One region of the Pseudomonas sp. NPDC096950 genome, then DNA from elsewhere that is predicted to be linked to it. Evidence: predicted binding sites of a transcription regulator. Region 1 holds the regulator's gene; each other region holds the start of a gene.
The links. Region 1 encodes sigma-54, which starts transcription at its own class of promoters, with help from an activator protein. Its sites were predicted from a motif close to ANTGGCATNNANNTTGCTNT; they were not measured.
Positions count from the first base shown of each region.

Region 2: a site for sigma-54 is predicted at 4,411-4,430, ahead of flgB (flagellar basal body rod protein FlgB). Genes of this name have one in related genera too.
Region 3: a site for sigma-54 is predicted at 2,439-2,458, ahead of ACIQY3_RS16300 (circularly permuted type 2 ATP-grasp protein). Genes of this name have one in related genera too.

Region 1 is NZ_JBIWEL010000011.1:90,155-97,641, forward strand. It holds gene ACIQY3_RS18095 (HPr family phosphocarrier protein) at 1-157, opposite strand, end outside; gene rapZ (RNase adapter RapZ) at 173-1,030, opposite strand; gene ptsN (PTS IIA-like nitrogen regulatory protein PtsN) at 1,033-1,497, opposite strand; gene hpf (ribosome hibernation-promoting factor, HPF/YfiA family) at 1,510-1,818, opposite strand; gene ACIQY3_RS18115 (RNA polymerase factor sigma-54) at 1,892-3,385, opposite strand; gene lptB (LPS export ABC transporter ATP-binding protein) at 3,570-4,295, opposite strand; gene lptA (lipopolysaccharide transport periplasmic protein LptA) at 4,295-4,843, opposite strand; gene lptC (LPS export ABC transporter periplasmic protein LptC) at 4,830-5,402, opposite strand; gene ACIQY3_RS18135 (KdsC family phosphatase) at 5,416-5,940, opposite strand; gene ACIQY3_RS18140 (KpsF/GutQ family sugar-phosphate isomerase) at 5,940-6,914, opposite strand; gene ACIQY3_RS18145 (ATP-binding cassette domain-containing protein) at 7,191-7,487, shown strand, end outside.
Region 2 is NZ_JBIWEL010000045.1:2,216-9,702, reverse strand. It holds gene ACIQY3_RS33900 (flagellar brake protein) at 1-374, opposite strand, end outside; gene ACIQY3_RS33895 (flagella synthesis protein FlgN) at 466-933, opposite strand; gene flgM (flagellar biosynthesis anti-sigma factor FlgM) at 982-1,308, opposite strand; gene flgA (flagellar basal body P-ring formation chaperone FlgA) at 1,459-2,220, opposite strand; gene ACIQY3_RS33880 (chemotaxis protein CheV) at 2,306-3,238, shown strand; gene cheR (protein-glutamate O-methyltransferase CheR) at 3,285-4,112, shown strand; gene flgB (flagellar basal body rod protein FlgB) at 4,473-4,880, shown strand; gene flgC (flagellar basal body rod protein FlgC) at 4,884-5,327, shown strand; gene flgD (flagellar hook assembly protein FlgD) at 5,343-6,071, shown strand; gene flgE (flagellar hook protein FlgE) at 6,103-7,434, shown strand.
Region 3 is NZ_JBIWEL010000009.1:116,428-123,914, forward strand. It holds gene speE (polyamine aminopropyltransferase) at 161-1,036, shown strand; gene ACIQY3_RS16290 (hypothetical protein) at 1,260-1,493, shown strand; gene ACIQY3_RS16295 (ribonuclease E inhibitor RraB) at 1,708-2,049, shown strand; gene ACIQY3_RS16300 (circularly permuted type 2 ATP-grasp protein) at 2,490-3,899, shown strand; gene ACIQY3_RS16305 (alpha-E domain-containing protein) at 3,912-4,862, shown strand; gene ACIQY3_RS16310 (transglutaminase domain-containing protein) at 4,859-5,674, shown strand; gene ACIQY3_RS16315 (c-type cytochrome) at 5,805-6,626, opposite strand; gene ACIQY3_RS16320 (acetyl-CoA C-acetyltransferase) at 7,223-7,487, shown strand, end outside.

The DNA of each region.
Region 1 (7,487 bases):
TCATGGCCATGATGCTTTTACCGTCGACCATGGACTCGGGATTGCGTCCGACCCGGATCGTGCAATCCTTGAACTCACCGGCAACGCCAACGAATTTCGCGGAAGCCCGGGCGTGCAGGCCCAGCTTGTTGATGATTTCAATTTCCAGAGCAGGCATCGCGTTGTGAATCCTTTAGCTGAGGTCGCGGTGGCGAACCTGGACGTTCTTCAGGGATTGTTGCAGAGCTTGGCCCAGACGTTCGGTCAGGTAGACGGAGCGGTGATGACCGCCGGTGCAGCCAATGGCAATGGTGACGTAGGCACGGTTGCTGGCGGCGAAGCGGGGCAGCCACTTGAACAGGTAGTTGTAGATGTCCTGGAACATCTCTTCGACGTCCGGTTGTGCCGCGAGGTACTCGGCCACCGGTTGATCGAGTCCGGATTGTGCGCGCAGCTCCGGTTTCCAGTAGGGATTAGGCAGGCAGCGCACGTCGAATACCACGTCGGCATCCACCGGCATGCCACGCTTGAATCCGAAAGACTCCACCAGGAACGCAGTGCCGGGCTCCGGCTGGTTCAGCAGGCGCAACTTGATGGTGTCGCGCAGCTGGTACAGGTTCAGGTTGGTGGTGTTGACCTTGAGGTCGGCCAGGTCGGCAATCGGACCCAGCAGCTGGGTTTCGTCCTCGATCGCCTCGGCCAGTGAGCGATTGGCATTGCTCAGCGGGTGACGGCGACGGGTTTCCGAAAAACGCTTGAGCAGGGTTTCTTCATCGGCGTCCAGGTACAGCACATCGCACTGGATATGCCGGCTGCGGACTTCTTCAAGTAATTCGGGAAAGCGCGAGAGGTGGCTGGGCAGGTTGCGCGCGTCGATAGACACGGCGACCAGCGGTTGTGCCAGCTCGGTATGAATCAGGGCGCGTTCGGCCAGCTCCGGCAACAAGCCGGCGGGCAGGTTGTCGATGCAGTAGTAGCCGTTGTCCTCAAGGACATCGAGCGCGGTGCTTTTACCGGAGCCGGAACGGCCACTGACAATGATCAGGCGCATGATTAGTGACCGTTTTGCTCGTCCAGGACAACCTGATACAAGGCTTCGTTGCTCGGGGCGCTGCGCAGTTTTTCGCGCACTTCCTTGCGATCGAGCATGCTGGCGATCTGGCGCAGCAACTCCAGGTGCGCATCGGTGGCGGCTTGCGGGACGAGCAGGACAAACAGCAAGTCAACCGGGGCGCCATCGATGGCGTCGAAATCGATAGGTGCATCAAGGTGCATCAGAGCGCTGATCGGCGAGTTGCAACCCTTGAGGCGACAGTGAGGGATGGCGATGCCGTTGCCAAAACCGGTGGAACCGAGTTTTTCACGGGCAATCAGAGCCTCGAAGACATCTTGCATCTCCAGATCCGGCACTTCCCGGGCGATCAGGTTGGCAATTTGCTCGAGGGCTTTCTTTTTACTGCCGCCCGGCACGTTCACGAGGGAACGGCCGGGGGTCAGGATGTTTTCAAGTCGGATCATGGGTTGGGAGTGTTAACGACCGGTCGCGCCCTGGAGGAGGCTCTGGGTCTTTTCCTTATGCTTTTTGAGTTGTTTATCCAGCTTGTCGGTGAGTGAGTCGATCGCCGCGTACATATCGGTATGTTCCGCGTTGGCGACCACTTCACTGCCGGGAATATGCAGGGTGGCTTCGATTTTCTGCTTCAGCTTCTCGACCGTCATCGTCACCTGCACGTTGGTGATCTTGTCGAAATGCCGCTCTAATCGCTCGAGCTTTTCGCCGATGTAGGCGCGCAGGGGTTCGGTCACTTCCAGTTGGTGTCCACTGATGTTGACTTGCATACAGCTTCTCCTTCGTTGCCAGTGCATAAAGCGGCAGGTAGAGGTACCTGCCACTGGAACGCTGTGCTGTGGCTTACATCAACCGCTTGCGTTCGCTCGAAGGCGCGATCCCTAAGGACTCGCGGTACTTGGCGACGGTGCGGCGAGCCACCTGAATGCCTTGTGCCTCCAGTAAACCAGCGATCTTGCTGTCACTCAACGGCTTTTTCTGATTTTCCGCGGCAACCAGTTTTTTGATGATCGCGCGGATCGCTGTGGACGAGCATTCACCGCCTTCAGAGGTGCTGACATGGCTGGAGAAAAAGTATTTCAGCTCATATATGCCCCGAGGGGTATGCATGAACTTCTGGGTGGTTACCCGTGAAATCGTCGATTCGTGCATGCCCACCGCTTCGGCGATGTCATGCAGGACCAGCGGCTTCATCGCTTCGTCGCCGTATTCCAGGAAGCCGCGCTGATGCTCGACGATCTGGGTGGCTACTTTCATCAGGGTTTCGTTGCGGCTTTGCAGGCTCTTGATGAACCAGCGGGCTTCCTGCAACTGGTTGCGCATGAAGGTGTTGTCGGCGCTGGTGTCGGCGCGGCGTACGAAACCGGCGTACTGGGCGTTGACCCGCAGCCGTGGCACCGACTCCTGGTTCAACTCCACCAGCCAGCGTTCGTTGTCCTTGCGCACGATCACGTCGGGAACGACATATTCGGCTTCGCTGGACTCGATTTGCGAGCCCGGACGCGGGTTCAGGCTCTGGACCAGCTCGATGACCTGGCGCAGTTCATCTTCCTTGAGCTTCATGCGGCGCATCAACTGGCTGTAGTCGCGGCTGCCGAGCAGGTCGATGTAATCGGTGACCAGGCGCTTGGCCTCGGCCAGCCAAGGCGTCTTGGCGGGCAGTTGGCGCAATTGCAGCAACAGGCATTCGCCCAGGTTGCGGGCGCCGATGCCGGCCGGTTCGAATTGCTGGATGCGGTGCAGGACGGCTTCGATTTCGTCCAGTTCGATGTCCAGTTCCGGATCGAACGCTTCAAGGATTTCCTCGAGGGTTTCGTCCAGGTAGCCCTGATTGTTGATGCAATCGATCAGGGTCACGGCGATCAGGCGATCGGTGTCGGACATCGGCGCCAGGTTCAGTTGCCACAGCAGGTGGCTTTGCAGGCTTTCGCCAGCGGATGTGCGGGTGGTGAAATCCCACTCGTCGTCATCGTTGCTCGGCAGGCTGCTGGCGCTGGTCTGGTAGACGTCTTCCCACGCGGTGTCGACGGGCAGTTCGTTGGGAATGCGCTCGTTCCAGTCGCCTTCCTCGAGGTTGTCCACCGTCGGGGCGGTTTCCTGGTAGGAGGGTTCCGAAACATCGGCGTTGGGTTGCTGTTCGGCTTTGTCGGCCAAGGGGTCGGCGTTATCGAAGTCGTCGCCTTCTTCCTGGCGTTCGAGCATCGGATTGGACTCCAGGGCCTCCTGGATTTCCTGTTGCAGGTCCAGGGTCGACAATTGGAGCAGGCGGATGGCCTGTTGCAGCTGAGGTGTCATCGTCAGCTGCTGGCCCATTCTCAAGACTAGCGATGGTTTCATGGCAGGGGCTTAACACCTTATTCGCCGGCGCGCATGCGCCATCCACTACAGGGCGCCGGAGCGCCAAACTTAAGCAAATTATATGCCCGAAACCGCAGCGTTTGCCTAGAGCGCTGTAACAATAAAAAACTATTGATTTTTTATCGAGACAAGCGCTCTGCCAACCAGCCAGACACCTCAGTGCTTAAAGGCGGAACTCATGGCCCAGATACACTTCCTTGACCAGTTCGTTGGCCAGGATGGTGGCAGAGTCACCTTCGGCGATCAGTTGGCCATCGTTGACGATGTAGGCGGTTTCGCAGATATCCAGGGTTTCACGGACGTTGTGGTCGGTGATCAGCACGCCAATGCCCTTGGCCTTGAGGTGATGGATGATCTGCTTGATGTCGCCTACCGAAATCGGGTCCACACCGGCGAATGGTTCGTCGAGCAGGATGAATTTCGGATTGGTCGCCAGTGCGCGGGCGATTTCCACCCGGCGGCGTTCGCCACCGGACAGGCTCATGCCCAGGTTGTCGCGGATATGGCTGATGTGGAATTCCTGCAGCAGGCTTTCCAGCTCCTTGCGACGACCGGCCTTGTCGAGTTCCTTGCGGGTCTCGAGGATGGCCATGATGTTGTCGGCCACCGACAGTTTGCGGAAGATCGACGCTTCTTGCGGAAGATAGCCGATACCGGCCTTGGCACGACCGTGCATCGGCTGGTGGCTGACGTCCAGGTCATCGATCAGCACGCGACCCTGATCGGCCTGTACCAGGCCGACGATCATGTAGAAACAGGTGGTCTTGCCGGCGCCGTTCGGGCCCAACAGGCCGACGATCTGACCGCTGTCGATGGACAGGCTGACATCACGCACGACCTGGCGGCTCTTGTAGCTCTTGGCCAGATGCTGAGCTTTCAGAGTTGCCATTAATTGGCCTTTTTCTGGTCGGTTTTCGGCTTCGGCTGGATCACCATGTCGATGCGCGGACGCGCCTCGGTAACCTTGTTGCCCGTGGCACGACCGGCGCTGGCCAGCTTCTTGACCGTGTCGTAGACGATTTTCTCGCCCTGGGTGGTGTTGTTGTCCTTGTCGACAACCTTGGCCTTATCGATCAGCACGACGCGGTTTTGCGCGGCGTGGTACTGGATCGTCACGCCCCAGCCCTGAACAGGCTTGGTGTCGCCAGCGGTCTGCAGTTGCTCGAAGTAGGCGAGGTTGCCCACCGAGGTCACCACATCGATGTCGCCGGTCGGGGTGCGGGTGATGGTCACGGTGTTGCCGGTGACCTTCATCGAACCCTGGGTAATGATCACGTCACCTTTATAGGTGGCAACGCCATTCTTGTCGTCCAGTTGGGCATCGTCGGCCTGAATGCGGATAGGCTGCTCTTGATCGTTCGGCAGAGCCCAGGCGCTCACGCTTCCCAGTGCTGCGCCCAGACTGAGCAAAATAGGGAGAGTTTTAACGAGCCTCATACTGTCCTCTTACGTTCGATAGCAGGTGTATCCTGCTTTCTTTCAAATACGCTTTCATTCCGTTGCCAGTCGATACACCGCCAGCGCCGTCGATTCTAACGGGTTGATCGGTCTGCGCATATTGCTGCTGCGGGAACACCGTCATGCGGGTACTGGTAACAATCAATTCACGGTTCTGTTCATCGGTGCGTGCGATACGTACCGAGTCGATCAGCTCAACCTGAGTACCGTCTGCGTTCACTTCGCCGCGCAAACTGGTGACATGCCACGGGAATTCAGTGCCGCGGTACATATTCAGGTCGGGGTTGGTCAGCAACGACACGTCGGTCGCCTTCAGGTGCTCGACCTTGTCGGACGTCAGGTCATATTGCAGGCCGCCGTCGGGCAGGTACTGAACGCTGTGGGCGTTGAGTGCGTAATAGTCAATCGCGCTTTCATCGACCTTGACGACCGGCTTGTCGAGGAAGCGTTCCGGGCTGATGTTCCAGTAGCCGACCGCGGCGAATATCGCAGCGATGCAACCGAACAGCACGAATCTGCGAAACTTTTTGCTCAGAATAAACATAGTAGGCTCACAAGTACGCGGCGTTGGCCGCATCTAGACGGCCCTGGGCGCGCAGGATCAGTTCGCAGAATTCGCGGGCGGCACCTTCACCACCACGGGCCTGGGTCACACCGTGGGCGTGTTCGCGCACAAAACTGGCTGCATTGGCCACCGCCATGCCCAGGCCGACGCGGCGAATCACCGGCAGGTCCGGCAGATCGTCACCGAGGTAGGCAACCTGTTCATAGCTTAGGTTGAGTTGGCCAAGAAGCTCGTCAAGGACCACGAGTTTGTCTTCGCGACCCTGGTACAGGTGTGGAATGCCGAGGTTTTTCGCTCGACGTTCGACCACCGGGGTTTTACGGCCGCTGATGATAGCTGTCTGCACGCCGGCTGCCATCAACATCTTGATGCCCTGGCCGTCGAGGGTGCTGAAAGTCTTGAATTCACTGCCGTCTTCGAGGAAATACAGGCGCCCGTCGGTGAGGACGCCGTCGACGTCGAAAACCGCCAGTTTGATGTGCTTGCCGCGTTGCAGCAGGTCGTCGCTCATTACATTACTCCTGCACGCAGCAGGTCGGACAGGTTGAAGGCGCCAACCGGGCGGTCTTCCTTGTCGACGACTACCAGTGCGTTGATTCGATGGTCTTCCATGATTTTCAGGGCTTCGGCTGCCAGCATATCGGGGCGGGCGGTCTTGCCATGAACAGTCATGACCTCGTCGATGGTCGTATGGTGGATATCGATGGTCCGGTCGAGGGTGCGGCGCAAGTCGCCGTCAGTGAAGATCCCGGCCAGTTTGCCGTCGGCTTCCACGATCGCGGTCATGCCCAGGCCCTTGCGGGTCATTTCCATCAAGGCGTCCTTGAGCAGCGTGCCCCGTTGCACCTGGGGCAATTCTGCGCCGGCGTGCATCACGGTTTCCACTTTCAGCAGCAGACGTCGGCCCAGCGCACCGCCCGGGTGGGAAAACGCGAAGTCTTCAGCGGTAAAGCCGCGGGCTTCCAGCAGCGCCACGGCCAGGGCATCGCCCATGACCAGCGCGGCGGTGGTCGAGGAAGTCGGCGCCAGGTTCAGCGGGCAAGCTTCGTGCTCGACATGCACATTGAGGTTGATCTCGGCAGCCTTGGCCAGCGCTGAGTCGGGGTTGCCGGTCATGCTGATCAACTGTATGCCCTGGCGCTTGATCAGCGGCAGCAGGGTGACCATTTCATTGGTGGAGCCGGAGTTCGACAGCGCCAGGATGATGTCGTCGCGGGTGATCATGCCCATGTCGCCGTGGCTGGCTTCAGCCGGGTGAACGAAAAAAGCCGTGGTGCCGGTGCTGGCCAGGGTGGCGGCAATCTTGTTGCCGATGTGCCCGGATTTGCCCATGCCGAGCACGACCACGCGGCCTTTGCTGGCCAGAATCATCTCGCAAGCGCGTACGAAATCTGCGTCGATATGGGGTAACAAGCCTTTTACGGCTTCCACTTCGAGGCGGATGGTGCGTTGTGCCGATTGAATCAGGTCGCTGGATTGGCTCATGTCAGAATCGTATAGCCCGATGAAAAGGCGGCGATTATAGCGGTAATGATCGAAACCCTCACGCTAGTTCGTCGTGCTTTGTCATTCCCTGTTACCGAAACCCTCCAAATAGAAGCTTTTACCCTGTCCTGTTGCTGAACATGCGCCGGCTTGGGCCTTGGGCGCTTGCCCTATGCAGTGATATAGTTCGCCGCCAGTTCGGCCTGCCCGGGGAGGTATGTGCTTTCGTCAGAAAGCCAGGCGTCCGAGTGAGAGGCTGCATCGCAAGGAGTTTAGATGAGTGCCGATAACGCCTACGCGGTCGAGCTGAAGGGACTGACCTTCAAGCGCGGTACGCGCAGCATTTTCAATAACGTCGATATCCGCATCCCGCGGGGCAAGGTCACCGGCATCATGGGGCCTTCCGGGTGTGGCAAGACCACGCTGTTGCGGCTGATGGGCGCACAGTTGCGACCTACAAGCGGCGAAGTCTGGGTCAACGGTCAGAATTTGCCCAAATTGTCCCGCAGCGACCTGTTCGATGCGCGCAAGCATATGGGCGTGCTGTTTCAGAGCGGCGCGCTGTTTACCGAT
Region 2 (7,487 bases), on a different contig from region 1:
CGCTGGTGGTAAACCACTTCGGAAGGCAGCGCGCCACGGTAGCAACGACCGCCGCCGGACTCGTCGATGGTCAACGGACCGTTACTTTCCCAGGCAATGCGCACGCCGTCGTGAAAGCCTTCGACCTTGAACGGCTCGCCGGCCAGCAGGTAGCGTTCACCGTCGCGGGGGATCATTTCATCCAGGGCGATCATGTTGCTGTCACGATCAAGGTCCACCAGATAACTCTGGAAGCGCTGGCTGCGCTCGTGGAACGTGATGATCAGCGGGTCATGGCTGTCTTGCAGCTGCCGAAGATTGCCGGAGATTTCCAGAGGTGTGGTGAGCACCTTGGGTGGTTGCGGAGCGTCTTCCGCGCTTGAGGCATTGAACACGGTTCATCAATCTCCAGACAAAATATGACTACTAGCGGGCATTCTGCCAGTATGTTTCGCGTCTTGATAGGGCGTGCTCATTGGCGGGCTTTCAAGCCTGGCTGAGCGGACGTGGCTTCGCCATCTTCGCGGTTGAGCCGCGGGCGTCGTAGAGCGCTGGAGGTTCGCCACCGGTGAGGATTTTCAGCTGATTGGCCGTGGCGGCCTGCTGCATCAGGATCGACTGGCCATTCTTGACGTTGGCCGCCTGGCATTGAGCCAGGAGATCGGTCAGCACATCGCCTTGTTGCAGTAACTGGTCGCCGATGCTCGAGTGACCGGCGAGTTGCTCAAGGCCGCTGCGAGTGGTCGGCAAGTTGAGGCTGGCGAGGATTTCGCTGCGCTTGCGGCCATGCTGTTCGAGCAAAATGATCAATGCCTGTTTCTGCGCCAGAATTTCTTCGAGCAGTGGCATGTCGCGACCGTGCAAGGCGAGGGACTCGGTTTGCAGTAACTCCAGCAAGCGTTGAGCTGGAGCAAAGTCGTCGGTGATCAGTTGCAGTAGATTAGTGTCGTGCATGGCTGGCCTTGGGTTTTAAGCGTCCAAAAGCCTGGCGCAGGCGGTGGCCTAGCGCTGGGCTTCGAAGTTGAGCAGTTTGCTGGCTACACGGCTGCTGTCGACTTTATAGCTGCCATCGGCAATCGCTGCTTTCAACTCGGCCACACGGGCGTTATCGACGGCAGGCTGATCGCGCAGCTTGTCAGTGACCTTCTGCAACTGTTGAGCCTCATTGCTGAGATGTACCGATTCCCCGCTTGCGACGGTACTGGCCTGTTCGGCCGGGGTATTCAGCGGCGCGGATTTGCCGGCGTCGGCGGTTTCCTTGGCAACGCTGGTACGTGTACTGCCCGTAAGTGACGAGGAGCTGTTCAAACGGCTGAAATCGATGACCATGATAAAAAAACCTCTGGGTATTTGGACGCTTGCCATGTTTTCGGCAATACCTGCGAAAACTTTAGGCTCATTTAAGCAATGAGCTGCATGCGCCAGCGCTGCATGGGCACAGTTTAGGTAACAGCCTGCCAGAGCGCCATAGCCAGGTCCCTACATGGACACTTCCACTTGTCCCGGCGCGGTGACTTGCGCCTTGATGACCCGCATCGAATTCAGGTTTTTCACCCGTATTTGTTCGGCCAGGCCGCCATTGGAGAGGGCTTCGCCCGGCATGCGCACACTGAGCGTACCACTGCGGGCGGTAATCACCACCTGGTCGCCTTTGCGCACGACTTCCGCCTGTTCCAGATGAACCAGGGTTATCACCTGATCGCCTACCGTTGGTCGGGTAAGTTTCTGTCCAATTGCCTGGTCAACCGAGGTGAAATACCCCTGGTTGATCAGGCTGATGTCGCGCTCGCGCATTGCGACATCGCCGGGTTCGATAATGCCTGCGCGCTTGAGTGGGCGAGTGGTGATAACAACGTCTCGAAACAGGCGCACTTGAGCGGGCACGAACACTGTCCACGGGGAGCTGCCCTCACAGCGGACCTTGACCGTGACCCGGCCGATCGGGGTGGCCGGGCTCTCCAAAGAGGCTGTCAATTCCTTGTCGCACATGGGCATGCGCAAGCGCGGATCGAGCTGTTTGACCTCGATTTCATAGCGACCTTCCGTTTGACTGGTGGCCAGATAGTCTTCTACGGTGAATTCAAGAAAGCCCTGAGTGACGCCGATAAGCATGTCAGGCAAGGTAACCGCGTCAGCAACGGCAGGGCTGCCAAGGGGCAACAGGCAAACAGCCGACACCACGCAAAGCAATTTGCGGTAGTTTGATGTCAGGTGTCGGAAAAATGTCGTTTGTTCGTTCATACGGGTTAAAAAGCAAGCGCCGTGCCGTTTAGTGATGAATGTGCGTCGCAACACAACTTAGCGTTGTTGGTGTAGGAGTCTGGGCATGGCTGGTGTAATGGATTCGGTAAACCAGCGCACGCAACTGGTAGGGCAGAATCGCCTTGAGCTGTTGTTGTTCCGTCTCGACGGCCAGCAGCTGTATGGGATCAACGTGTTCAAGGTTCGTGAGGTGCTGCAATGCCCCAAACTGACTCTGATGCCCAAGTCCAGTCCCGTCGTGTGCGGTGTGGCAAATATTCGTGGGGCGACCATCCCGATCCTTGATCTGGCGATGGCGACCGGTGCCGGTGCACTTAAAGATCAAAGCAATCCCTTCGTGATCATCACGGAGTACAACACCAAGACCCAGGGTTTTCTGGTCCGGTCGGTAGAGCGCATCGTCAACATGAACTGGGAGGAGATTCATCCGCCACCCAAGGGCACAGGGCGCGATCACTACCTCACGGCTGTGACTCGGGTCGACAATCAGTTAGTCGAAATCATCGACGTCGAGAAGATCCTCGCGGAGGTGGCGCCAACGCCGGAAGCGATTTCGGTCGGTGTGGTCGACGTCGAAACCCAGCACAAGGCGTTGTCCTTGCGGGTGCTGACGGTCGATGACTCGTCGGTGGCGCGCAAGCAGGTCACGCGTTGCCTGCAGACGATCGGTGTCGAAGTGGTGGCGTTGAACGACGGTCGGCAAGCGCTGGACTACCTGCGCAAACTGGTCGACGAGGGCAAGAAGCCGGAAGAAGAGTTCCTGATGATGATTTCCGACATCGAGATGCCGGAGATGGACGGGTACACCCTGACGGCCGAGATCCGCGCTGACCCGCGCATGCAAAAGCTTCATATCATCCTGCATACTTCGTTGTCGGGTGTATTCAATCAGGCGATGGTCAAGAAAGTCGGTGCCGATGACTTCCTTGCCAAATTCCGTCCTGATGACCTGGCATCCCGGGTAGTCGACCGGATCAAAGCAGCAGATATCAGCTAGGGGCCTTTTGCCCCTGGCGGTCAACACGATTTAAGAGGCGGTATCTTTGTCTACGGGTAATTTGGATTTCGAACAGTTCCGGGTCTTCCTGGAAAAAGCCTGTGGCATTTTGCTCGGTGAAAACAAGCAATATCTGGTCTCGAGCCGTCTCAACAAACTGATGGAACAGCAGGGCATCAAATCCCTGGGTGAGCTGGTCCAGCGCATCCAGACCCAGCCGCGCAGCGGGTTGCGCGAGATGGTAGTGGATGCCATGACGACCAACGAAACCCTGTGGTTTCGTGACACCTATCCGTTTGAAGTCTTGAAGAACAAGGTACTGCCCGAAGCGATCAAGGCTGCTCCCGGTCAACGCCTGCGCATCTGGTCGGCGGCGTGCTCGTCGGGACAGGAACCGTATTCGCTGTCGATGTCGATCGACGAGTTCGAGCGGACCAACATGGGCCAGTTGAAGATGGGCGTGCAGATCGTTGCCACCGACCTGTCCGGCACCATGCTGACCAACTGCAAGACCGGCGAGTACGACAGCCTGGCGATCGGTCGCGGTCTGTCGCCGGAACGCCTGCAGCGTTTTTTCGATCCGAAAGGGCCGGGGCGCTGGGCGATCAAGGCGCCGATCAAGAGCCGGGTCGAGTTTCGTTCGTTCAACCTGCTCGATAGCTACGCCGCCCTGGGCAAGTTCGACATCGTGTTCTGCCGCAACGTACTGATCTACTTCTCCGCGGAGGTGAAGAAAGACATCCTGTTGCGAATCCACAGCACGTTGAAGCCAGGTGGTTACCTGTTCCTCGGCGCTTCCGAAGCGCTGAACGGTTTGCCGGATCATTACCAGATGGTCCAGTGCAGCCCGGGGATCATTTACCAGGCGAAGTGATATTTGGCGGCATCAAAAAACGGGAGTCCTCAGGGGCTCCCGTTTTTTTTTGCCTGCTCATTTCCCATAAACACCGCCTACCAAATGTGGGAGCGGGCTCGCTCGCGAAAGCGGCCTATCAGTCAAAGCATATGCCGACTGATACACCGCCTTCGCGAGCAAGCCTGCTCTCACAAGGCAAAGTCGTTGCCGATGGCAAAGCGGCAGAAAAGCGGCAGGCGGCGGAAACCCGTTGCCGCTTTTCTGGCATTGCCGCTTTGCCGATGCCCGCAAAGCCCCGGTTTACGGCGTTTTTTGAATTGGCACGCGGCTTGCTATGTTCAAGTTACGAAAAATCAGGTCACCCGAAGGTTTCCCGACATGAGCATCAGCTTCGATAAAGCGCTCGGTATCCACGAACAAGCCCTGGGCTTCCGCGCCCAGCGTGCCGAAGTCCTGGCCAACAACATCGCCAACGCCGACACCCCGAACTACAAGGCTCGGGATCTGGACTTCTCCAAAGTGCTTGCCGCACAGAACGAGAAAACCAAGAGCGGTACTTTCGCCTTGAACATGACCAACAGCCGTCATATCGAAGCTGAAGGCCTGGGCAATGGCGACGAGTCGCTGCTGTATCGCACGCCGATGCAACCGTCGATCGACCAGAACACCGTGGACGCCCAACTGGAACAGTCGAACTACGCGGAAAACGCCGTCGGCTTCCAGGCCAGCTTCACCCTGCTCAACAGCAAATTCAAAGGGCTGGTTTCAGCCCTGCGTGGAGAGTAAGTCATGTCCCTTGCCAGTGTTTTCAACATTGCCGGTAGCGGCATGAGTGCCCAGACCACGCGCCTCAACACCGTGGCCTCGAACATCGCCAACGCCGAAACCGTCTCGTCGAGCATCGACCAGACCTATCGCGCCCGTCACCCGGTGTTCGCCACCATGTTCCAGGGCGGCCAGAACGGCGGCAGCGATTCGCTGTTCCAGAGCCAGGACGCCGCCGGCCAAGGCGTGCAAGTGCTGGGCGTGGTCGAAGACCAGAGCAACCTTGAAGCACGCTACGAGCCGAACCACCCGGCCGCCGATGCCAAGGGCTACGTCTACTACCCGAACGTCAACGTCGTCGAAGAAATGGCCGACATGATTTCCGCGAGCCGTTCGTTCCAGACCAACGCTGAAATGATGAACACCGCCAAAACCATGATGCAGAAGGTCCTGACCCTCGGTCAGTGATAAGGGGCGACTCAGATGAGTGTTACCGATTCCACCAGCGGCCTCAGCATCAACGACATCCTGGCGAACTCTTCCGTCAAGTCCAGCAGCTCCACGTCGGGCGGCATTGCCTCCGCGACTAACAGCGCGACGGGCGGCCAGACGCTGGGCAAGGATGCGTTCCTGCAATTGCTGGTCACACAGCTCAAAAACCAGAATCCGCTGGACCCGCAGGACAACAGTGCGTTCGTCGCCCAGTTGGCCCAGTTCAGCAGCCTGGAAGGCATCACCACGCTCAACAGCACGGTCAGCTCGATTGCCGGCAACTACAGCTCTTCGCAAGCGTTGCAGGCGTCGTCCCTGGTTGGCCGTTCCGTGATCGTGCAGACCAACAATATCCAGGTCGATGATCCGACCAAAGCTGTGAACGGTTCGGTGAACCTGACCTCGTCGATCGCCAGCGGCACCGTGACCATTGCCGACAAAGACGGCAAGACCGTCCGGACTATCGACCTGGGCACCCGCGCGGTCGGCAGTTCCAGTTTCACTTGGGATGGCAAGGATTCGAGCGGCAACCCCGTTCCGGTCGGCGCCTACACCATCAAGGCCAGTGCACCGATCAACGGCACGGCGACGGACCTGGCGGTGTACCTGCCGGCTACCGTCAACAGCGTGACCCTGAGCCAGACCGGCGGCGAGCTGATGCTCAACCTCGCAGGCCTGGGCCCGGTCGCCCTGTCCAAAGTTCAAACCATTGGTATATAGAGCCGACTAACCCGGCACAAAGGAGTGGAATATGTCTTTCAATATCGGCCTTAGCGGTCTCTATGCAGCCAACAAACAACTGGACGTGACCGGTAACAACATCGCCAACGTCGCGACCACCGGTTTCAAATCCTCCCGTACCGAATTTGAAGACGTCTACTCGGCGACCAAGCTCGGCAGCGGCAGCCAAGTGGTCGGCAGCGGTGTGCGCCTGGCCAACGTTTCCCAGCAGTTCACCCAAGGTGACATCAACAACACCGGTAACGTGCTGGACATGGGCATCAACGGCTCGGGCTTCTTCACCCTGAGCAACAACGGTGCGACGTCCTACACCCGTAACGGTACGTTCAAGGTCGACAAGGACGGTTTCATCACCAACACCGATTACACGTCCCGCCTGCAAGGCTACGGCGTGGATGCCAACGGCAAGATCATCAACGGCGTGTTGACTGACCTGAAACTCGACACCTCGAACCTGGCGCCGAAGACCACTTCGACCGTGACTTCGACAATCAACCTGAACTCGACGGCTCCGGTCATCGACGATACTGTCCCGGCTGGCAAGTTCAACCCGACACTGACGGCGACCTATACCAAGTCGTTCAGCACCCCGATCTATGACAGCCAGGGCAACCAGCACACCATGGATCAGTACATGGTGAAAACCGGTTCCAACACCTGGAAGGTCTACACCCTGGTGGATGGTCGTAACCCGGATGCGACCGGCAGTGATCCAACCGCTGCAGCGACCCCGCCGGTAGCCTCGACGCTGTCGTTCGACACCAATGGTAAATTGACTCAGGTCAGCACTCCGGCACCACCTGGTGCACCGGTCATCAGCAGCGACCTGAAAATGACTAGCTGGGTACCGGGCACTGTGACCAACGGCGTCTGGAAGGCCAACGGCGCGGCGGCCAACCCGGCAGGCGTGACGATCTCCATGGCCAATACCACCCAGTACAACGCAGACACCGCGCGTTCCATCCCGACCCAGGACGGTTACGCCACTGGCCAGATCACCAACTTGACCATCGACGGCACCGGCACCCTGTTCGCCAACTTCAGCAACAACCAGAGCAAGGCCATCGGCCAGGTTGCGCTGGCCAGCTTCACCAACGAACAAGGCCTGCAAGCGATCGGCGGCACCAGCTGGAAAGAGACGTTCGCCTCGGGTATCCCGGGCTACGACGCGCCGGAAACTGGCACTCTGGGTTCTATCCAGTCCAACTCCCTGGAAGAGTCCAACGTCAACCTGACCAACGAACTGGTCAACCTGATCAAGGCGCAGAGCAACTACCAGGCGAACGCCAAGACCATCTCCACCCAGAGCACCATCATGCAGACCATCATTCAGATGACCTGATATTGGTTGGGTTGTAGTGCTTTACCAAAAGCCCCTCGCGAGAGGGGCTTTTT
Region 3 (7,487 bases), on a different contig from region 1:
CCCGCTCCCACAAGGGGATTGTGGCGTGTCAGCAAGTGACGTTCGACCTGTCATGTTCCGCAACGTAGAATGCGCGCCTTTCCCGGGCAATCGAGCCTTTCGATTGGCCATCATGGGCGGGTAACCGTCCGTTGCCGCCGCATTCATCGGAGCACTTCCCATGACCACCACCAAGACCAGCGAATACCTGGAAACCCTCTACGAAGGCTACGGCCAGCGTTTTCGCATGGAAAAACTGCTGCACGAAGTGCGCACCGAGCACCAACACCTGGTGATCTTCGAAAACCCGCGCATGGGCCGGGTCATGGCGCTGGACGGTGTGATCCAGACCACCGAAGCCGACGAATTCATCTACCACGAGATGCTCACCCACGTGCCGATCCTCGCCCATGGCTCCGCCAAGCGTGTGCTGATCATCGGCGGTGGCGACGGTGGCATGCTGCGTGAAGTGGCCAAGCACGGCAGCGTCGAGCACATAACCATGGTCGAGATCGACGGCACCGTGGTCGACATGTGCAAAGAGTTCCTGCCGAACCACTCCAAGGGGGCGTACGACGACCCACGGCTGAACCTGGTGATCGACGACGGCATGCGTTTCGTCGCCACCACCACCGAAAAATTCGACGTGATCATTTCCGACTCCACCGACCCGATCGGTCCGGGCGAAGTGCTGTTCTCGGAAAACTTCTACCAGGCCTGCCACCGCTGCCTGAACGAAGGCGGCATCCTGGTGACCCAGAACGGCACGCCGTTCATGCAGCTGGGCGAAGTGCAGACCACCGCCGGGCGCCTGCGCAGCCTGTTCCCGGACTGGCACTTCTATCAGGCGGCCGTGCCGACCTACATCGGCGGCGCGATGACGTTCGCCTGGGGCGCGACCAACACTGCTTACCGCAAGTTGTCCCGGGAAACCCTGCAACAGCGCTTCGCCGGCAGCGGCATCATCACCCGCTACTACAACCCGGAAATCCACATCGGTGCCTTCGCCATGCCGCAATACGTGCTGAACGCGATCAACAAGCCAAGTAACGACTAAAAAGTTATCCACAACCTACTTGTGGGAGCGGGCTTGCTCGCGAAAGCGGTGTGTCAGTCAATATTAATGTCGACTGACACGACGCCGTCGCGAGCAAGCCCGCTCCCGCAATGGGGCGTGGTGTTTTTTAGAGGGTGTATCAGGTAATTCGTTGGAACGATCAGTCAGGCCAAAAGTCCAGATAGTTGTAAGCCCATTTGCGGGTTTGATCGAGGAGGCACTGATGCAAAAGTGGAAGATCACTTTCGTGGATGATCACGGCGAAACGCTCGATGAAGTCTTTGAGTGCGACGAGTGCCCGGATAACGAGCACGCGGCCAAACTCATCAAGGCCCGGCTCCTGCCAGTCGCTGCCGAACTGGATCTGAACGATCTGGAAGGGCGAACCGATGACGCCAGCGTAAAAAGTCTCAAGACCCAGAACAGCATTCAAATCCTCGGCATTACTCCTGTCTGAACCTCACCTGTCTCATTCACATCCAGACCTTGGCAGCAGCTCCGACTTGGGGCTACTCTGCAAGCGAGATCAGCGAACGGATCGCTAAGGTCTGGTCTTGTCAGCTACATGCTTAAACCCCGGCGGCAACCTGGTTGCCGTATCGCCTCCACCAATCGGTTGCGGGCGTCGGGAGTACGGAAAGTCTATCCATATGGTTTTAGGAGGACGATTCATGAGCACAGCCTATCAAGAAGACATCAGTACCAGCGTACTGCGCCGCATGAAGGAAGGCGGTTTCGACTTTTCAAGATTCCATCCCATCGAGTTCTACGCGATTTTCCCGGACGAGGAGCGGGCACGCAGGGCAGCAGGTCATTTTTGTGGTGAATCCTTGAATGCCCAGATCAGCGTGCGCGACGACGGCGCGTGGCATCTGGAACTGAGCAAAGTGATGTACGCCACCTACGACGGCATCGGCGACTTTGAGCAGGACTTCGAGGCCGTGGTCGAACCTCTGGGCGGGATCATCGAAGGATGGGGCGTCAAACAGGAGGTACGAGGGCTACTCGCATAACACTATGAACAGCGACAACATTCACTAACGGCTGACCTTCGGGTTGGCCGTTTTCGTTTTTACGATTTACCCAACCCCCTGTAGGAGCTGTCGAGTGAAACGAGGCTGCGATCTTTTGATCTTGCTTTTGATTCACAACGTTTCAAAAACCCAAAAAAAAGCCGCCTGAACAGGCGGCCAAAGGGAAGTTCGAGAGGTTTTGAAACGAATGCGCCGATTATCCGCACCAACTCCCGGGCAGTGAAATCAACTCTGACTATGCTGGTGATAGGCGACAACATTGCTTCGCAATGAAGCGGGGGCGATCGGGTTGGGGCGTTTGCCGCACAGGATTGGTGCGGTGCTTTTGGGGCGATTATCCAACTGATTGAAATCAAAGCGTTTATGCCGATGGCACGGGCCTTGCGAAGCCTAGATGTCCGGGTGACAAGGAGTACGGCATGATCCGCACCTATTTTGATGAAATGTACGATGCCGGCGGCCTGGTCCGCCCGCATTATCGGGAGTTTGCCCGTTGGCTGGCCGAAACGCCTGACGAGCTTTTGGCACAACGGCGACGCGAGGCCGATCTGCTGTTCCATCGTGCCGGGATTACCTTCACGCTCTACGGTGATGAGCAGGGGACAGAGCGCCTGATTCCCTTCGACACCATTCCCCGCAGCATCCCCGCCAGCGAATGGCGGATCGTCGAACGCGGCTGCATCCAGCGGGTCAAGGCGTTGAACATGTTCCTCGCCGACCTCTATCACGAGCAGCGCATCATCAAGGCCGGCATCATCCCGGCCGAGCAAGTGCTGGCCAACGAGCAATACCAGTTGGCGATGCAAGGGCTGGATCTGCACCGGGATATCTATTCCCACATCTCTGGCGTCGATCTGGTGCGCGATGGCGACGGCACGTACTACGTGCTCGAAGACAATCTGCGAACACCGAGCGGCGTGAGCTACATGCTCGAAGACCGCAAGATGATGATGCGCCTGTTCCCCGAGTTGTTCTCGGCGCAACGCATTGCGCCCATCGATCACTACCCGAACCTGTTGCTCGACACCCTGAAAAGCTCCAGCCCGATCGATAACCCGAGCGTGGTGGTGCTGACCCCTGGCCGTTTCAACAGCGCGTTTTTCGAGCACGCCTTTCTGGCGCGGGAAATGGGTGTGGAACTGGTGGAAGGCGCGGACCTGTTCGTGCGCGACGACAAGGTGTTCATGCGCACCACGGATGGGCCGAAAGCCGTGGACGTGATCTATCGTCGCCTCGACGATGCGTTCCTCGATCCGCTGGCGTTCAACCCGGACTCGATGCTCGGCGTGCCGGGGCTGCTGTCGTCCTATCGCTCCGGCAACGTAGTGCTGGCGAATGCCATCGGCACCGGGGTCGCGGACGACAAATCGGTGTATCCGTTCGTGACCGACATGATCCGTTTCTACTTGGATGAAGAGCCGATCCTGAAGAACGTGCCGACGTTCCAGTGTCGCAACCCTTCAGAACTGTCCCACGTCCTGGCCAATCTCCCCGACCTGGTGGTCAAGGAAACCCAGGGCTCCGGCGGTTACGGAATGCTGGTGGGGCCGGCGGCGACGGCGGCGGAAATCGAGTCGTTCCGCGCACGGATCAAAGCCAAGCCCCACGCGTACATCGCGCAACCGACGTTGTCCCTGTCGACCTGTCCGACCTTTGTCGAAAACGGCATCGCGCCACGCCACATCGACCTGCGTCCGTTTGTATTGTCTGGCCGCGAAACCCGGGTTGTGCCCGGTGGTTTGACCCGTGTTGCCCTGCGTGAAGGCTCCCTGGTGGTGAATTCCTCCCAGGGCGGCGGCACCAAGGACACCTGGGTGGTCGAGGATTGAAGGAAGCCTGCCATGTTAAGTAGAACTGCCTCGGATTTGTATTGGATGTCGCGTTACCTGGAGCGGGCGGAAAACCTCGCACGGATGCTCGACATCAGTTATTCGCTGTCGCTGATGCCGCAGGATGGCCGTGGCGACGGTCTGCACGAACTCGCCATGCCGCTGCTGATCACCGGCACCCTGGACGATTACCTGGAGCGCCACGGCGAACTGCATGCCGAACGGCTGCTGCATTTCTTCGCTTTGGACGCGGCAAACCCGGCGAGCATCTACAGCTGCCTCGGTTCGGCGCGGGCCAGTGCCCATGCGGTGCGTGGGCGAATCACCGCCGACATGTGGGAAAACATCAACGCCACCTGGTTGGAAATTCGCGGGATCGCGGAGCAGGGCTTGAGTCGTTACGGCATGAGCCGTTTCTGCGAGTGGATCAAGGAACGTTCCCATCTGTTTCGCGGCGCGTCCTACGGCACCATCATGCGTAACGATGCGTTTCGTTTCATTCGACTGGGCACGTTTATCGAACGGGCCGACAACACCTTGCGCCTGCTCGACGCTCGTTACGAAATGGCCGGCGATCAGGCCGAAGCGGTCAGCGATGGCACGGCGCACGCCTATTACCAGTGGAGCGCGTTGCTGCGGGCGTTGTCCTCCTTCGAGGCCTACACCGAGATTTACCGCGATGCGCCCGGCGCCCGGCATGTCGCCGAATTGCTGTTGCTGCGCGCCGACGTGCCGCGTTCGTTGCGCGCCTGCACCGAAGAAATCGACCAGATCCTCGCCCAGTTGCCGGGGGCCAACGGCCGTCCCGCGCAACGCCTGGCGGCGGAAATGGACGCGCGCCTGCGCTACACCGGCATCTCCGAAATTCTCGACGAAGGCCTGCACGCCTGGCTGACCGAGTTCATCCCGCTGGTGCGCCAGTTGGGCAACGCCATTCACAGTTCCTACCTGGAGGCTGCATGAGACTTTCCATTAGCCACGAGACCACCTATCACTACGAAGATCAGGTGCGGGCGAGCATCCAGTACTTGCGACTGACACCCCACGACAGCGAGCGCCAGCATGTGCTCAGTTGGCAACTCGACCTGCCGCGCCCGGTGCGTGCGCAGCTCGATCCGTTCGGCAACATCCTGCATGTGCTGACCATGGACGAGCCCCATGAAGCGATCATCATCGGTGCCCGTGGCCAGGTCGATATCGATGAATTGAGTGAAGCCGAGCATGAGAGCCAGTCGGCGCTGCCGTTCCTGCGTTTCACCCGCCTGACGGAAGCCGACGAAGCCTTGCGTGCGTTCGCGGAGAAGGAATGCAAAAAACGTCGGGATCGCACCGCGCTGATTGACTTGATGCAGGGCTTGAATCAGCACATGACCTACACGCCGGGCTCCACCGAAGTGGACACCAGCGCGGCCAAAGCCTTTGCCGGGCGCTCCGGTGTTTGCCAGGACCACACCCATGCGTTCCTCGCCTGCGCCCGTAGCCTGGGCATTCCGGCGCGTTATGTGTCGGGATATTTGTATAGTGAGAACAGCGAACACCTGGCCAGCCACGCCTGGGCCGAAGCCTGGCTGGATGACGCGTGGTACAGCTTTGACGTGACGAACCAATTGGCCCGGCCGGAGCGCCATTTGAAACTGGCGGTAGGCCTGGATTACCTGGATGCCTGCCCGGTGCGCGGGATGCGTCGGGGCGGTGGCTGCGAGCAGATGCATGCAAAGGTGTTTGTATCGCCGACGCCGGTGTTTGCGCCGGTGATCTCAGTCCAGCAGCAATAACCCGCGCGCGGATCGTTCCCACGCTCTGCGTGGGAATGCAGCCCGGGACGCTCCGCGTCCAAAAAAGCGGACGCAGAGCGTCCATTGAGGCATTCCTACGCAGAGCGTGGGAACGATCAACTAATTTCATTCAAGGCTTAACCTTACGCCCTGCCATATGCTTCAAATACCCCACCAACAAATCCAGATCCCCCGCCGGCAATACCTGCTCTGAAAACGCGGGCATCTTCGCCTGCGGCCACTGCCTCAAACTCTGCGGATCACGAATGTAGCGCTTGAGGAAATCCGCGCCGAAATACTCGGTGGGGTTGAACGGGATATTCAGGTCCGGCCCGAACTGCGCATCGCCCGCGCCATTGAGTCGATGGCAGGCCAGGCAATTCTTCTGGAACAAGGCAAAGCCCTGGTTCACCGGATCGTCCGCCTTCAACGCAGTATCGGGCAGCAGGGCAGGGAAGCGCTGGGCGACGGGCGCCATGCGCTTGATGCTGGCGACTTCGAACGGCCATTGCTCGGGGCTGATATTACCGGCCTGGGGATTGGTCCAGACCAAGTAAAACGGCCCGGCACTGTGCTTGCCCCCGGACAGTGGCGGCCACGGGTTGGCCGGGTCTTCAATCGCCAGCCAGACCTGTGCGCCTTGGGTATTGAGCAACGGCGCCGCCGCCAGTTCGGCGGCAAAACCGTCCAGTGCCACGGCTTGCAGGTGGTCGTCAGGCTTGATGCCGGTCAGCAACGCAGCCAACGGCACGGCGCGATAACTCATGTCGCGTTTATAGGAAACGTCGTTGGAGATGCTGATGGTCTGGACCTGAGGGTGCTTGAGCAATTCCTCGGTTTGCCAGGTGCGACTGCTCGCGCCCAGCTCCAGGTTCAGCTGCGCGGCATACAGGGGCGAGCCGACCAGCAGGGCCCCCAATAGAAAAAGTGCTTTCAAGTGATCGCCGTCCATGTCGTGGAAGTGCCGTGAAGGTTGGCACAGCCACACTGGCCCGGGTAGCGAGCCAGTCACATATTTAACGAAGCGATATAAAACCTTTGCGCTGCTTTCTTTTACAGAGAATCAACCGATCACCTTGGTCAGGTTCGGCAAAATCAACAACAGCGTAGTGGCGAATAGGATGAGTCCGGCTTGACGTACTTTCGAATGTTTGAACATGGCTGACCGCCTTTTTTGTTATTTCCTGATGCTTGCCTGCATATCTCCATGACGGCAAAGCGCTGCACTTCCTGTGAGACGAGTGCCTCGGCAAAACCCGACGACAACTTCGTACATCTTCACCTTAGAGCCCGCGTCACACTTGGTTTAGATCCATTTCGTATGGTCATGACGTTAAAAGCTCTTAAAAAGGCATGAGGCCTATTGCCAGCTTCTTTGACGCCCGTTTGCTAGACAGCTTCGTCACGTGAATCGGTTAATCCGATAGCTGACTACCGTCCGTCTGAGCGTGAGCGTCAACGTCCGTGAGCATTGCGGTCATTGAATCCGGCGCTGCTCGGCTTAAGGTGAGAACACAGCATTTTCTCCTGCATAGGTTCGAGGACCACATGACCGAAGCTCTGATTTTCGACGCGTTACGCACGCCCCGCGGCAAAGGCAAGGCCGATGGCGCGTTGCACAGCGTCAAACCGGTGAACCTGGTGGCCGGGTTGCTGACGGCGTTGCAGCAGCGAACGTCCCTGGACACCAGCCAGGTCGATGACGTGGTGCTCGGCTGCGTCACGCCCATCGGCGATCAAGGCTCCGACATCGCCAAGACTGCGGCGCAGGTCGCCGATTGGGATGTCAGCGTGGCGGGTCTGCAGATCAACC